DNA from 3 places in the Pseudoduganella sp. GW821-FHT11H04 genome. Region 2 is predicted to be linked to each of the others. Evidence: predicted binding sites of a transcription regulator. Region 2 holds the regulator's gene; each other region holds the start of a gene.
What was found. The regulator HrcA, encoded in region 2, represses chaperone genes, less so after heat shock. The targets are predictions, from matches to a motif close to TTAGCACTCNNNNNNNNNGAGTGCTAA.

Region 1 (4,060 bases), on a different contig from region 2:
CAGCGCCAACAAGGTGATCGACGCCCTGCACGCCTTCCACTCGGTGGGCGTGACTTGCCTGATCTCATCCCACGATGAGCAGATCCTGGACGCTGCCGCACGCGTGATCCACCTCGAACGCGGCGCACTGATGAAGGAGGCTGCATGAGCACCTGGCTGCGCCACCACCTGTTCGCCTTCGGTTCTGCCCTGGTGCATGTGCGCCGCGCGCCGGGTTCTTTCCTGTTCAATATCCTGGTGGTCGCAATTGCGCTGGCCCTGCCCTTCATGGGCGTGACTTTGCTCGACAATGTGCGGCCAATGTCGGAACAAATGGCGGTCGAGCCTGAACTGAGCGTGTTCATCAAGGCCGAAACCCCGCGCGAACAGGCGGCTGGCCTGGCCTCCTCACTGCGCGGCATTGCACCGCAAGCCAAAATCATCTTCAAGCCGCGTGAAAAAGCGCTGGAAGAGCTGAATGCCAAGAGCGGCCTGTCCGACGTGGTTGCCACCCTCGGCGAAAATCCGCTGCCCGACAGCTATGTCGTCAAGCTGAATGCCTTCCAGAACGCTGCAGAAGGCGCCCAGATCGATGGTATTGCGGAGCAGATGCGCGTCCTGCCCGGCGTCGAAGCGGTACAGGTGGACTCGGCCTGGGTGAAACGCCTGGCCGCCTTGCTGGGCGTGCTGCGCCTGGCCCTGCTGCTGCTGGCCGCCACCCTGGCGACGGTGGTCGTTGCCGTTGTATTCAACACCATCCGCCTGCAGGTAATGACCCAGCGTGAAGAAATCCTGGTGTCCAAGCTGATCGGCGCCACCGACAGCTTCATCCACCGGCCCTTCTATTACACAGGCGCCCTGCTCGGCCTGTGCGCCGGCGGTGTTGCCCTGGGCGGCGTCGCGCTCGCGCTGCAGCCGCTGAACCACGCCATTGCCGACTTTGCAAGGCTGTACGCATCGGAATTCCAACTGGCGCCGCTGGCTCCCTTGGGCACCATCGGCCTGCTGGCCCTGTCGGCCAGCCTTGGCCTGTTCGGCGCCCTGCTTTCTGTGCAGCGCCATCTTTCCCGCCTGAACTGACACCCCTCCAGCTCCGTGCGTACCCGCACGGAGCCTGCCTTCCCGTCGCCCTATCCTGATAGTAAATTTACTATCAAACCCATAGAATCTCAGCAATTGGCACTCACCAAGGGAGAGTGCTAATATATGTTCAGAACAGCATGATAGAGGTTAAGAGTCATTTAAGTTCTATCGTGCATGCTGGTAACTCTGAAAGTATTTCCCTTCAATCGAGGATGAATAAGATGACCGCAACAAACGCACTGGTACCTGCCGGCAGCAACGCGCTGACCCTTGGCTTCAGCGGGAGCCTGGGCAATCTGGACGCTTATATCTCGGCTGTGAACCGCCTGCCTATGCTGACCCACGAAGAAGAAGTGGCGCTGGGCAAGAACCTGAAGGAAAAGAACGATCTCAAGGCAGCGGAAGTGCTGGTCACCTCGCACCTGCGCCTGGTGGTGTCGATCGCGCGTGGCTACCTTGGCTACGGCCTGCCGCACGGCGACCTGATCCAGGAAGGCAATATCGGCCTGATGAAGGCGGTCAAGCGTTTCGATCCGGACCAGGGCGTGCGCCTGGTGTCCTATGCCATGCACTGGATCAAGGCTGAAATCCACGAATACATCCTGAAGAACTGGCGCCTGGTCAAAGTGGCCACTACCAAGGCCCAGCGCAAGCTGTTCTTCAACCTGCGCAGCCACAAGCAGGGCCTGGACGCCATGTCGCCGAAACAGATCGACGAGCTGGCCAAGGCGCTGGACGTGAAGCGCGAGGAAGTGATCGAGATGGAAACCCGCCTGAGCGGCCGCGACATTGCTCTGGAAGCGCCTTCCGACGACGAAGACGATAAGTTCTCGCCGATCGCCTACCTGTCCTCGGACAATATGGAGCCGACCAAGGTACTGGAAGCGGCACAGGTGGTGCGCCTGCAGTCTGAAGGCCTGGAAACCGCCTTGTCCAAGCTCGACGCCCGTTCGCGCCGCATCGTGGAAGCACGCTGGCTGGCGAACGACGATGGCTCCGGCGCCACCTTGCATACGCTGGCTGAAGAATTCGGCGTCTCCGCTGAGCGCATCCGCCAGATCGAGGCTGCCGCATTGAAGAAAATGAAGGGCGCGCTGGCTGCTTATATGTAAGCATTCAAAGCAATGCCCCAACGAAAGCACCGATTCCGTAAGGATCGGTGCTTTTTTTAACTAACTGGCAATATTTTTAATGTCGGGAATTTTTACATTCCCATATGCAACACCGGCTAAGTCCTTGATATGGATGAGTTTCAGTTACTGGCACGTCGATTGCTTTGTAACTGCTGAGCACACTCACTGAGGAGTTCCCCATGTTCAAGAAGCTTGCACTGACCGCAATTTGCGCACTGGCAGTTGGCTCGGCCGTCGCTGGTCCTACCAAACCAGGCGAGACCTCGGCCAACCCGTTGATGCTAACCATCAACACCTCGATCAGTGCCGGCTGGAACCCGGATGGCGACTCCGTATGGACCTTCGCCGACTGGATCCATATCAAAGACCTGACGGTGTTGTACGTGAAGACCGTCAACACCACCACCTTCGATTTCGGCATTACACCGCCAAATGGCGGTGCGGTGCAGGATTTCGACTTCGATTTCCTGGTCAATGGCAGCTCGAAAACCAAGAGCAAACCCAGCGGCTATGCGGCCTATTGGGATGACGTGACGTTGACCGGCGGGGTGGTCTACGAATTCAAGCTTGATTCACTGAACGTGCACGACAACAACACCAACGTGGATTTCAAGGTCATGGCCGGAACGGCCGCTCCTTCCAATCCGGGTGGGCCACCACAAAGCATTCCTGAACCTGCATCTCTTGCACTGCTGGGCGCCGGCTTGCTGGGCCTGGGGATGGCGCGCCGCCGCCGCAAAGAATAAGCGGTTAAACACCAACTATAAAAACTGGCGCCCTTCGGGGCGCCTTTTTTATTACATGTCGAAAATCCTTACAGTTGAGTGGACTCAACAGTGCAACAAGGAGCTTTGCGATTTGCTAAGCTGTTCTCAGGCCAGAGGAGAACATCATGCAAGCAAGATTGATCTGCCTTGGCATGGCGAGCCTGGTCCTCGCCATTGCCGCTGCCTGCGGTTCAACCCGCAGCACCGAGGACGGCAGCGCCAGCCGTCCTGCACCACGCACCAGCGCCAGCTACCAGCTGGGACAGGGGGAATCCGTTACGCTGGCCCCCGCCGTCACGCTCAAGCTCGAGCGCGTCAACGACAGCCGTTGCAAACAGGGCGCAGTCTGCGTCTGGGCCGGCTATATCAGCTACAGCTTCGTCCTGAGCGACAAGCAAGGCAACACCAGCTTCGTGCTGGCGCAAGACATGCCTGGTGCTAGCAAGTCGCTTTCGCGCAACGGCCTGACCTTCACCCTGCTGGGCGTGGAGCCGGCCGAGGTGCCGGCACTGAAGGCGGCGGCGCCGAATTATCGGGTAAGCTTGCGGGTATATATTTCCCACCCGACATAGTTGCCCATGACGCCAAACGCCCTGCCCCTGCGACTGACTTCCACCATCATCCTTGCACTGGCGTTCAGCGGCCCGGCCTGGGCCAAGACCCCGGTGGCCACCGGCACCGGCGGCGCTGTGGCGACCATCAGCGAGCCGGCCTCGCAAGCTGCGCTCGCCATTCTCAACAAGGGCGGCAATGCAATTGATGCTGCAGTCGCGGCAGCCGCCACCCTGGGCGTCACCGATCCGTTCAGCTGCGGCGTGGGCGGCGGCGGCTTCATGGTGATTTACCTTGCCAAGGAAAAGCGCGTCATCACACTTGACCATCGCGAAATGGCGCCGGCTTCCTTCCAGGCCGATGCTTTCACAGCTGATGGCAAGGCGATGGATTTCGATACCGCGGTCGCCAGCGGCATGGCGGTTGGCGTGCCGGGCACGGTGCGCGGTTGGCACGATGCGCTGGACCGCTACGGCACCATGTCGTTCAAGCAGGTGCTCGCGCCCGCCATCAAGGTGGCGACGGACGGCTTCCGACTGAACGACA
Region 2 (4,060 bases):
CAGCCCTGACTCCAGCCGGGTAGTAGAAACGTGGATCGCATCGCGCAGCACGCGCGTCGCCTGCTCGCCGCGGCCCATCTCCGCCGCAATACTGCCAGCCTTGGCATGCGCCAGCTGGCCGGCGCCGGCATGCGCCACCGCCGCGAAAATACCTTCTTGGTCGCGCGCGCCCATCAGGGCCACGCCGTCCGCCACCGAAGGGGCATCCCAGAACGCCTGCACCGCCGGCGCCGCGCGCCGGATGCGCCACGACGACCAGCCCTTCCACAGGATGAAGAACCACGACGCCAGCGACATCGCCAGCAGCAGGTAAGCCACGGCGTGCGACAGCGCGTCGCCTCGCTGCCAATAGCTGGCGAAGGTAAAGTGCTCCATCAGCCCTTCAGGCCCAGCACGTCGTACATATCGTACAAGCCGGCCTTCTTGTCGGCCAGGAAGGCTGCCGCACGCAGCGAGCCGTTGGCATAGTGCTGGCGCGAAGAAGACTTGTGGCTGATCTCGATGCGCTCACCTTCGGTGGCAAACATCACGGTATGGTCGCCGATGATGTCGCCGCCGCGCACGGTGGCAAAGCCGATCGAGGAAGGATCGCGCGCACCGGTCACGCCTTCGCGTGCGAACACGCCGCACTCTTTCAGGTCGCGCCCCAGCGCATCGGCGATCACCTCGCCCATTTTCAACGCGGTGCCGGACGGCGCATCCACCTTGTGGCGGTGGTGCGCCTCGATGATCTCGATGTCGTAGCCGATGTCGAACTGCTTGGCCGCGAATTCCAGCAGCTTCAGGGTCACGTTCACGCCCACGCTCATATTCGGCGCGAACACGATGGCGGTCTTTTCAGCCGCAGCCGCGATGGCAGCCTTGCCCGCTTCGTCGAAGCCGGTGGTGCCGATCACCATCTTCACGCCATGCTCGGCGCAATAAGCCAGGTGGGCCAGGGTGCCTTCCGGTCGGGTGAAGTCGATCAGCACGTCGGCGCCGGCCAGGCCCGTCGCCAGGTCGGCCGAAATGGCCACGCCGGCTGGCTGGCCCATGAAGGCCGCCGCATCGCTACCCAGCGAAGGCGCACCCTCGCGGTCCAGCGCGCCCGACAGGCGCGCCTCTGGCGTCTTCTGCACCGCCTCGATCAGCATATGGCCCATGCGGCCGCTGGCGCCGGCGATGGCGATATTCAATTGCTTCATCACTTTTTCCTTAATTACTGCTTCTGGCCCGATTCCTGGCCGCCCGGCAGCGGGGACTTGCCCGACTTGACGCTGGCCTTGGCTTCTTCCGCCTCTTTGAAATCCTTGAGCGGGCCGGCGATGCGGGAGATGTATTCACGCTCGCTTGGCAGCTCCCCGCCTTCAAAGCGCTCCACTTTGTTGTCCTTGTCGAAGTAGACCACGACCGTGCTGGTGGTCAGCTCGCCGCTGCCCTTAGCCAGGCGGAACGGGTAATCCCAGCGCTGGCCATGGAAGGCGTCCGCCATCAATGGCGTACCGAGCAGGAACTTGACCTGGTCCTTCGTCATGCCGGCTTTGAGCTGGGCCAGCATCTCCTTGGAGACGAAATTGCCTTGCTGAATGTCAGGACGATAAGGCGAGAAGAACCACAGGAATTTCTGGACCTGGGTGATCTGCGTGGTCTGCGCGCCCTGCGCAGCCTCCACCGGAGCCACCGGCGCCGGCGCGCTGGCGCAGGCGGCCAGGAGGGCTGCAGCCAGCAGCGGGGTGCTTCGTTGCAAGAAAGACAGCGGGGTCAAACGCATATATGCATACCTCAATTCCGTGAGCAGAAGTGCCTAAAACGCTATATCATAAAGCACTTCCCGCAACTGACGTTAGCAAACATGAGTAACAGCCCTACCGACCTGAAGGCGTCCGGCCTGAAGGCTACCTTGCCGCGCCTGAAGATCCTCGACATTTTCCAGAGCAGCCCCGTGCGCCATTTGACGGCGGAAGACGTGTACAAGCTGCTGCTGGCGGAGAATATGGACGTCGGCCTCGCCACGGTGTACCGCGTGCTGACCCAGTTCGAACAAGCCGGCCTGCTCAATCGCAACCACTTCGAAAGCGGCAAGGCGATTTTCGAGCTCAACGAAGGTTCCCACCACGACCACCTGGTCTGCCTCGATTGCGGCCGCGTGGAAGAATTCGTTGACGAAGAAATTGAAAAGCGGCAACAAAGCATTGCCGCCGAGCGCGGCTTCAAGATCGCCGAGCATGCGCTGGCGATTTACGGCACCTGCACCAAGGCGCAGTGCCCGCATAAGCATTAAACCCGGAAATTCTGGGTCAGACCCAAGGGTCTGACCCAGGTTTACCGGGTTTAATGGTTGCTTAAAGCATTCGACAGCAAGCGCGAAGTAATATCCACAATCGGAATCACCCGCTCATACGCCATGCGGGTCGGTCCGATCACCCCCAGCGTCCCCACGATCTTGCCATTCGCTTCATAAGGCGCGGTCACCACGCTCATTTCTTCCATCGGCACAAGCTGCGACTCGCCGCCGATAAAAATCTGCACCCCCGACGCCTTGGACGACACATCCAGCAGCTGCATCAACCCCGTCTTCTGCTCGAACAAATCAAACATCGCCCGCAGCGAGCTCATATTCGACGACAAATCCGTCACCGACAGCAGGTTGCGCTCGCCCGCGATCACCATATCGTCAGCCGATTCCGCCATCGCCTGCGAGCCCGCTTCCACCGCCGCCTGCATCAAGCGCCCCATATCGTCGCGCAGCTGGCGCAGCTCATGCTGCAAGCGCCCACGCACATCCTCAAAGGACAGCCCGGAATAATGCTGGTTGATGAAATTGGCCGACTGCTGCAGCTGGGCCGGCGTGTAATCGACATCGGTCAGCAGGATGCGGTTTTGCACATCGCCCGAAGGCGCCACGATCACCAGCAGCACCCGTTTCTCGCCCAGGCGCAAAAACTCAATCTGCTGGAACACCGATTCATGGCGCGGCGCCAGCACCACCCCCGCGAACTGTGTCAGCGAAGACAGCATCTGCGCCGCATTGGCGATCAGCTTTTGCGGCTGCGGCGAAGCGGCCTGCAAGCGCGCCTGCACCGCGCTCTCATCGATATGCTGCACCGTGAGCAAGGTGTCAACGAAGATACGGTAACCGCGCGGCGTCGGCACCCGGCCGGCCGAGGTATGCGGGCTGGCCACATAGCCCTGCTCCTCCAGGTCGGCCATGATATTGCGGATGGTGGCGGGCGACAGCTCCAGTCCGGAAATCTTGGACAGGGCGCGCGAGCCGACCGGCTGGCCGTCGGCGATATACCGCTCCACCAGGGCTTTGAGCAGGGTTTGGGCACGAAGATCGAGTTGCATAAGCCTATTCTGCCAACTGTTGTTCCAGCCACGCAAGCAATTCATCAAGCGTAGCGCATACCGCGTCCGGTACCGGCGCCCCTGCGGGCAGCGCCTTGCCATGGCGGTTCATCCACACCGCCCGCATGCCGGCCGCCTGCGCCCCGGCCACGTCGAGCGCCAAGTCGTCGCCGACATAGACCGCATCCTGCGGCGCCACGCCCAGCGCATCGCACGCCGCCCGGAAAATCCCGGCATCCGGCTTGAGCGCACCGAAATGGGCCGCCGCCAGCGATACCTCGAAATGGTGGGCAAGCCCGATGACTTCAAGGTCGGCATTGCCATTGGAAATGGTGCCCAGCTGCACATGCTGGCGCAGCTTGAGCAAGCCCGGCAGCACATCGTCATACGGCGTGACCGCATTGCGCGCCGCGAAAAAGTGCGCCATCGCGCCCTCCACATGGGCAGCATCCTCGCCCGCCGCCGCAAACGCCGCCTGCAAGCTGGCACGCCGCAGCGACCCAAGGTCGACCAGCAGCTCGGGCTGGGCTGCCGCCAGTTCGGCACGGTGGGCGCGCAGCGCATCGATCGACCACTCCGAGGCCACTTTGGGCGCATGCGCCGCGAGCCAGGCGTGCAGCGTCAATTCCGCCTCGGCGATGACGGGCGCGATCGGCCACAGGGTATCGTCGAGGTCAAACAGGATGGCTTTGGGCTTCATGGCCGCATTGTACTCCGCCCGGTTGCAAGCTGT
Region 3 (4,060 bases), on a different contig from region 2:
CGTTGCCCGCCTGGATGGCCGCGAGGTCGAACTCACCAGCCGCGAATTCAACCTGATGGAATACCTGATGCGTGCGCCTGGCCGGGTCTACACCCGCACCCAGATCCTGGAGCATGTGTGGGGCTACGACTTCGACCCGCAAACCAATATGGTGGACGTCTGCATCCAGCGCCTGCGCAAAAAGCTCGCCCTGCCCGAGCATGTCGCCATTGAAGCGGTGCGCGGCGTCGGCTACCGCCTGCGCAAGCCGGACGGCGAAGCATGACAGCGGCGCGCCGCCCCTTCATCCGATCCTTCCGCTTGCGGGTGGCGCTGACCACCGGCGGCTTGGCAATGGCCGTGGTGATCGTGCTGTTCATCGTCGCTTCCCTCACCCTGTTGAACCGGCGTGCGGCCATTATCGACCGCATCATGGTGGCGCAATTGGCGGGTCCGGGCTTCGGCGCCTCGCCGGTACCGCTATGGCCAGCCATTGACGCCCACTTGAACGCCAGCTTCAGCGGCTTTGCCCCGGAGGGCGACAACGAGAAATTCGCGATCATGCGCGCGGTCGACGACAAGCGCGGCGTGATGTACCAGAGCCCCAACTGGCCCACTTCCTTGCTGGTGCCGGAAGCGGGCGACAGCGAACTGCGTACTTATTATGGCGGCGGACGGCAATGGCGCATCGGCGAAGTCCGGCGAGGCAATGTGCTGGTGCAGCTGGGTGTCAACACCACGCTATCGGAAGCGCAGCTGATCGTCACCATCAAGCGCTTTGGCGCAATCGTCGCCCTGCTTTGCCTGCTGGTTGCAAGCGTGGCCTGGTACCTGGCCGGTAAAGCCATGCGGCCGATCGAACACCTGACCGGCGTGATGGAGCGCATCCGCGCCAGCGATATGCGCCAGCGAGTGGCGGCCGATGAAGAGGTGCTGGAATTCGAACGCCTGGTCACGGTCTTCAACGACATGCTGGACCGGCTTGACCGCAGCTTCCAACAGTCGGCGCGTTTCTCCGGCGACGCCGCGCATGAATTACGCACTCCGGTCTCGATCCTGCAGGGCGAACTGGAACGCGCTTTCGAGCGGGCCGGCGACGATCCGGAACTGGAACAGGCCCTGGCCGATATGCTGGATGAAGTGCGGCGCCTGGATAACGTCGTGCGCAAGCTGCTGATGCTGTCGCGCGCCGATGCCGGCCAGTTGCAGATCCCGACGCAGCCGCTGGACCTGGCGCCGATGCTGCGCGAACTGGCCGACGACCTGGACATGATGGCGCCCGACCGTCCGCTGCGCCTCGACCTGCCGCCGCGCATGGACACCGAGGGCGACGCCGACCTGCTGCGCCAGGTACTGCAAAACCTGGCCAGCAATGCGGTCAAATATGGCCTGTCCGAAGGCTGGATTGCGATCAAGGGGCGCCTGAGCGGCAATACCTGGCAAATTGAAGTGTCCAACGCCTCGGCCGGCATTGCCTTTGAGCAACGAGAGCGGCTATTTGACCGTTTCTACCGCGCCGACCACGCCTATAACCGCCGCGTTTCCGGCGTCGGACTGGGCCTGGCCCTGGCCCGGGAAATCGCCCGCGCCCATGGCGGAGAACTGCGGCTGGCAGACTGCAGCACGGCGGAAGTCAGCTTCAGCCTGACCCTGCCAGCCCTGCCTTCGCGCGCCTAGTTATCAATCAAACATTCTTAATATCGAATTAACGATTGATCGAGCGCAAAGAAATTCGCTTGAAAAGGGAAAGTGTCGTCCCTATAATTGTTGGCACTCGTTAGCCGAGAGTGCTAACAACTGTCAATAAACCGAGTAAAAGGAGTTTTGTATGAACCTTCGCCCTTTGCATGACCGCGTCATCGTCAAACGCCTGGACCAGGAAACCAAGACCGCGTCCGGCCTGATCATCCCTGATGCAGCTGCTGAAAAACCAGACCAGGGTGAAGTGCTGGCAGTTGGCAACGGCAAAGTTGCTGACAACGGCACCGTGCGTGCTCTGGAAGTAAAAGTGGGCGACCGCGTTCTGTTCGGCAAATACGCCGGCCAAGCCGTCAAAGTAGACGGCCAGGAACTGCTGGTAATGCGCGAAGAAGACATCATGGCCGTGGTTCAGAAGTAATCACAGCCCCAGTCATTTAGACAAATACAGAATTCAGGAGAAATCAAACATGGCAGCTAAAGAAGTCATTTTCGGCGATTCCGCACGTGCCAAGATGGTCGAAGGCGTGAACATCCTCGCCAACGCAGTTAAAGTCACCCTGGGCCCTAAAGGCCGCAATGTGGTGCTGGAGCGCTCCTTCGGCGCCCCAACCGTCACCAAGGACGGCGTTTCGGTCGCTAAAGAGATCGAACTGAAAGACAAGCTGATGAACATGGGCGCGCAGATGGTTAAGGAAGTCGCTTCCAAGACCTCCGACAACGCCGGTGACGGTACCACCACCGCAACCGTGCTGGCCCAGGCAATCGTCCGCGAAGGCATGAAATACGTTGCCGCCGGCATGAACCCAATGGACCTGAAGCGCGGCATCGACAAGGCAGTTGCTGCCACCGTCGAACAGCTGAAGACCATGTCCAAGCCAACCACCACCTCCAAGGAAATCGCCCAGGTTGGCGCGATCTCCGCCAACTCGGAAACCTCGATCGGCGACCGTATCGCTGAAGCGATGGAAAAAGTGGGCAAGGAAGGCGTCATCACCGTTGAAGACGGCAAGTCCCTGCACGACGAGCTGGATATCGTGGAAGGTATGCAGTTCGACCGCGGCTACCTGTCCCCATACTTCATCAACAACCAAGAGAAGCAAGTTGCCGTACTGGAGAACCCATTCGTTCTGCTGTGCGACAAGAAGATCGCCAACATCCGCGACCTGCTGCCAGTACTGGAGCAAGTTGCTAAAGCCGGCCGTCCGCTGCTGATCATCGCAGAAGACATCGAAGGCGAAGCACTGGCGACCCTGGTGGTCAACAACATCCGCGGCATCCTGAAGACCTGCGCAGTGAAAGCCCCTGGCTTCGGCGACCGTCGCAAGGCAATGCTGGAAGACATCGCCATCCTGACCGGCGGCCAGGTAGTGGCTGAAGAAGTCGGCCTGACCCTGGAAAAAGCCACCCTGGCAGAACTGGGCCAAGCCAAGCGTATCGAAGTGGGCAAGGAAAACACCATCGTCATCGACGGCGCAGGCGAAGCTTCCGCAATCGAAGGCCGCGTGGCGCAGATCCGCACCCAGATCGACGGCGCGACCTCCGACTACGACCGCGAAAAACTGCAAGAGCGCGTGGCCAAGCTGGCCGGCGGCGTTGCCGTGATCAAGGTTGGCGCAGCCACCGAAGTCGAAATGAAAGAAAAGAAAGCACGTGTTGAAGACGCACTGCACGCAACTCGCGCAGCTGTGGAAGAAGGCATTGTGCCAGGCGGCGGCGTAGCCCTGCTGCGCGCTCGCGCTTCCCTGAACGTGAAAGGCGACAACGCCGACCAGGACGCAGGTATCAAGATCGTCCTGCGCGCAATGGAAGAGCCGCTGCGCATGATCGTCACCAACGCCGGCGAAGAAGCATCGGTCGTTGTGAACGCAGTGCTGGCTGGTTCCGGCAACTACGGCTACAACGCTGCCAACGGCACCTACGGCGACATGGTTGAAATGGGCGTTCTGGATCCAGCTAAAGTAACCCGCTCGGCCCTGCAAAACGCAGCGTCGATCGCCGGCCTGATGCTGACCACCGACTGCATGGTTGCTGAAGTCGTAGAAGACAAAGCTGCCGGCGGCATGGGCGGTATGGGTGGCATGGGCGGCATGGGTGGCATGGACGGCATGATGTAATCAGCCGGCCGGCTAAGCGCCGACTCACAAAAAATCCCACCTGCCAGAACGCGGCCTCGGCCGCGCTTTGTGCGGGTGGGATTTTTTTATGTACCATGCCTTCATGACAACCGAAACCTCCTCTTGCCCCACCCACGGCGAAAGCGGGCTTGCCTGCGTCTGCAAGCACCTGATCGAAAACCCGATCCAGCGCTGGCACTGCGGCTACCCGGAAGAAGACGAACCATGGCCCGATGCATGGTGTTCCGCCTGCAATGAGCTTCTCG

Region 1: rpoH (RNA polymerase sigma factor RpoH) is a predicted target of HrcA. The motif match lies at 1,156-1,182, and genes of this name have one in related genera.
Region 3: groES (co-chaperone GroES) is a predicted target of HrcA. The motif match lies at 1,747-1,773, and genes of this name have one in related genera.

What each region holds. Positions count from the first base shown of each region.
Region 1 is NZ_JBXARE010000014.1:33,047-37,106, reverse strand. It holds gene AC1RTP_RS23490 (cell division ATP-binding protein FtsE) at 1-148, shown strand, start outside; gene ftsX (permease-like cell division protein FtsX) at 145-1,059, shown strand; gene rpoH (RNA polymerase sigma factor RpoH) at 1,284-2,174, shown strand; gene AC1RTP_RS23475 (PEP-CTERM sorting domain-containing protein) at 2,375-2,941, shown strand; gene AC1RTP_RS23470 (hypothetical protein) at 3,088-3,534, shown strand; gene ggt (gamma-glutamyltransferase) at 3,541-4,060, shown strand, end outside.
Region 2 is NZ_JBXARE010000006.1:253,752-257,811, forward strand. It holds gene AC1RTP_RS15960 (MotA/TolQ/ExbB proton channel family protein) at 1-375, opposite strand, end outside; gene dapB (4-hydroxy-tetrahydrodipicolinate reductase) at 375-1,184, opposite strand; gene AC1RTP_RS15970 (outer membrane protein assembly factor BamE) at 1,199-1,726, opposite strand; gene fur (ferric iron uptake transcriptional regulator) at 1,832-2,260, shown strand; gene hrcA (heat-inducible transcriptional repressor HrcA) at 2,311-3,327, opposite strand; gene AC1RTP_RS15985 (HAD family hydrolase) at 3,332-4,027, opposite strand.
Region 3 is NZ_JBXARE010000004.1:509,031-513,090, reverse strand. It holds gene AC1RTP_RS12560 (response regulator transcription factor) at 1-265, shown strand, start outside; gene AC1RTP_RS12555 (sensor histidine kinase) at 262-1,656, shown strand; gene groES (co-chaperone GroES) at 1,808-2,098, shown strand; gene groL (chaperonin GroEL) at 2,148-3,794, shown strand; gene AC1RTP_RS12540 (DUF6882 domain-containing protein) at 3,883-4,060, shown strand, end outside.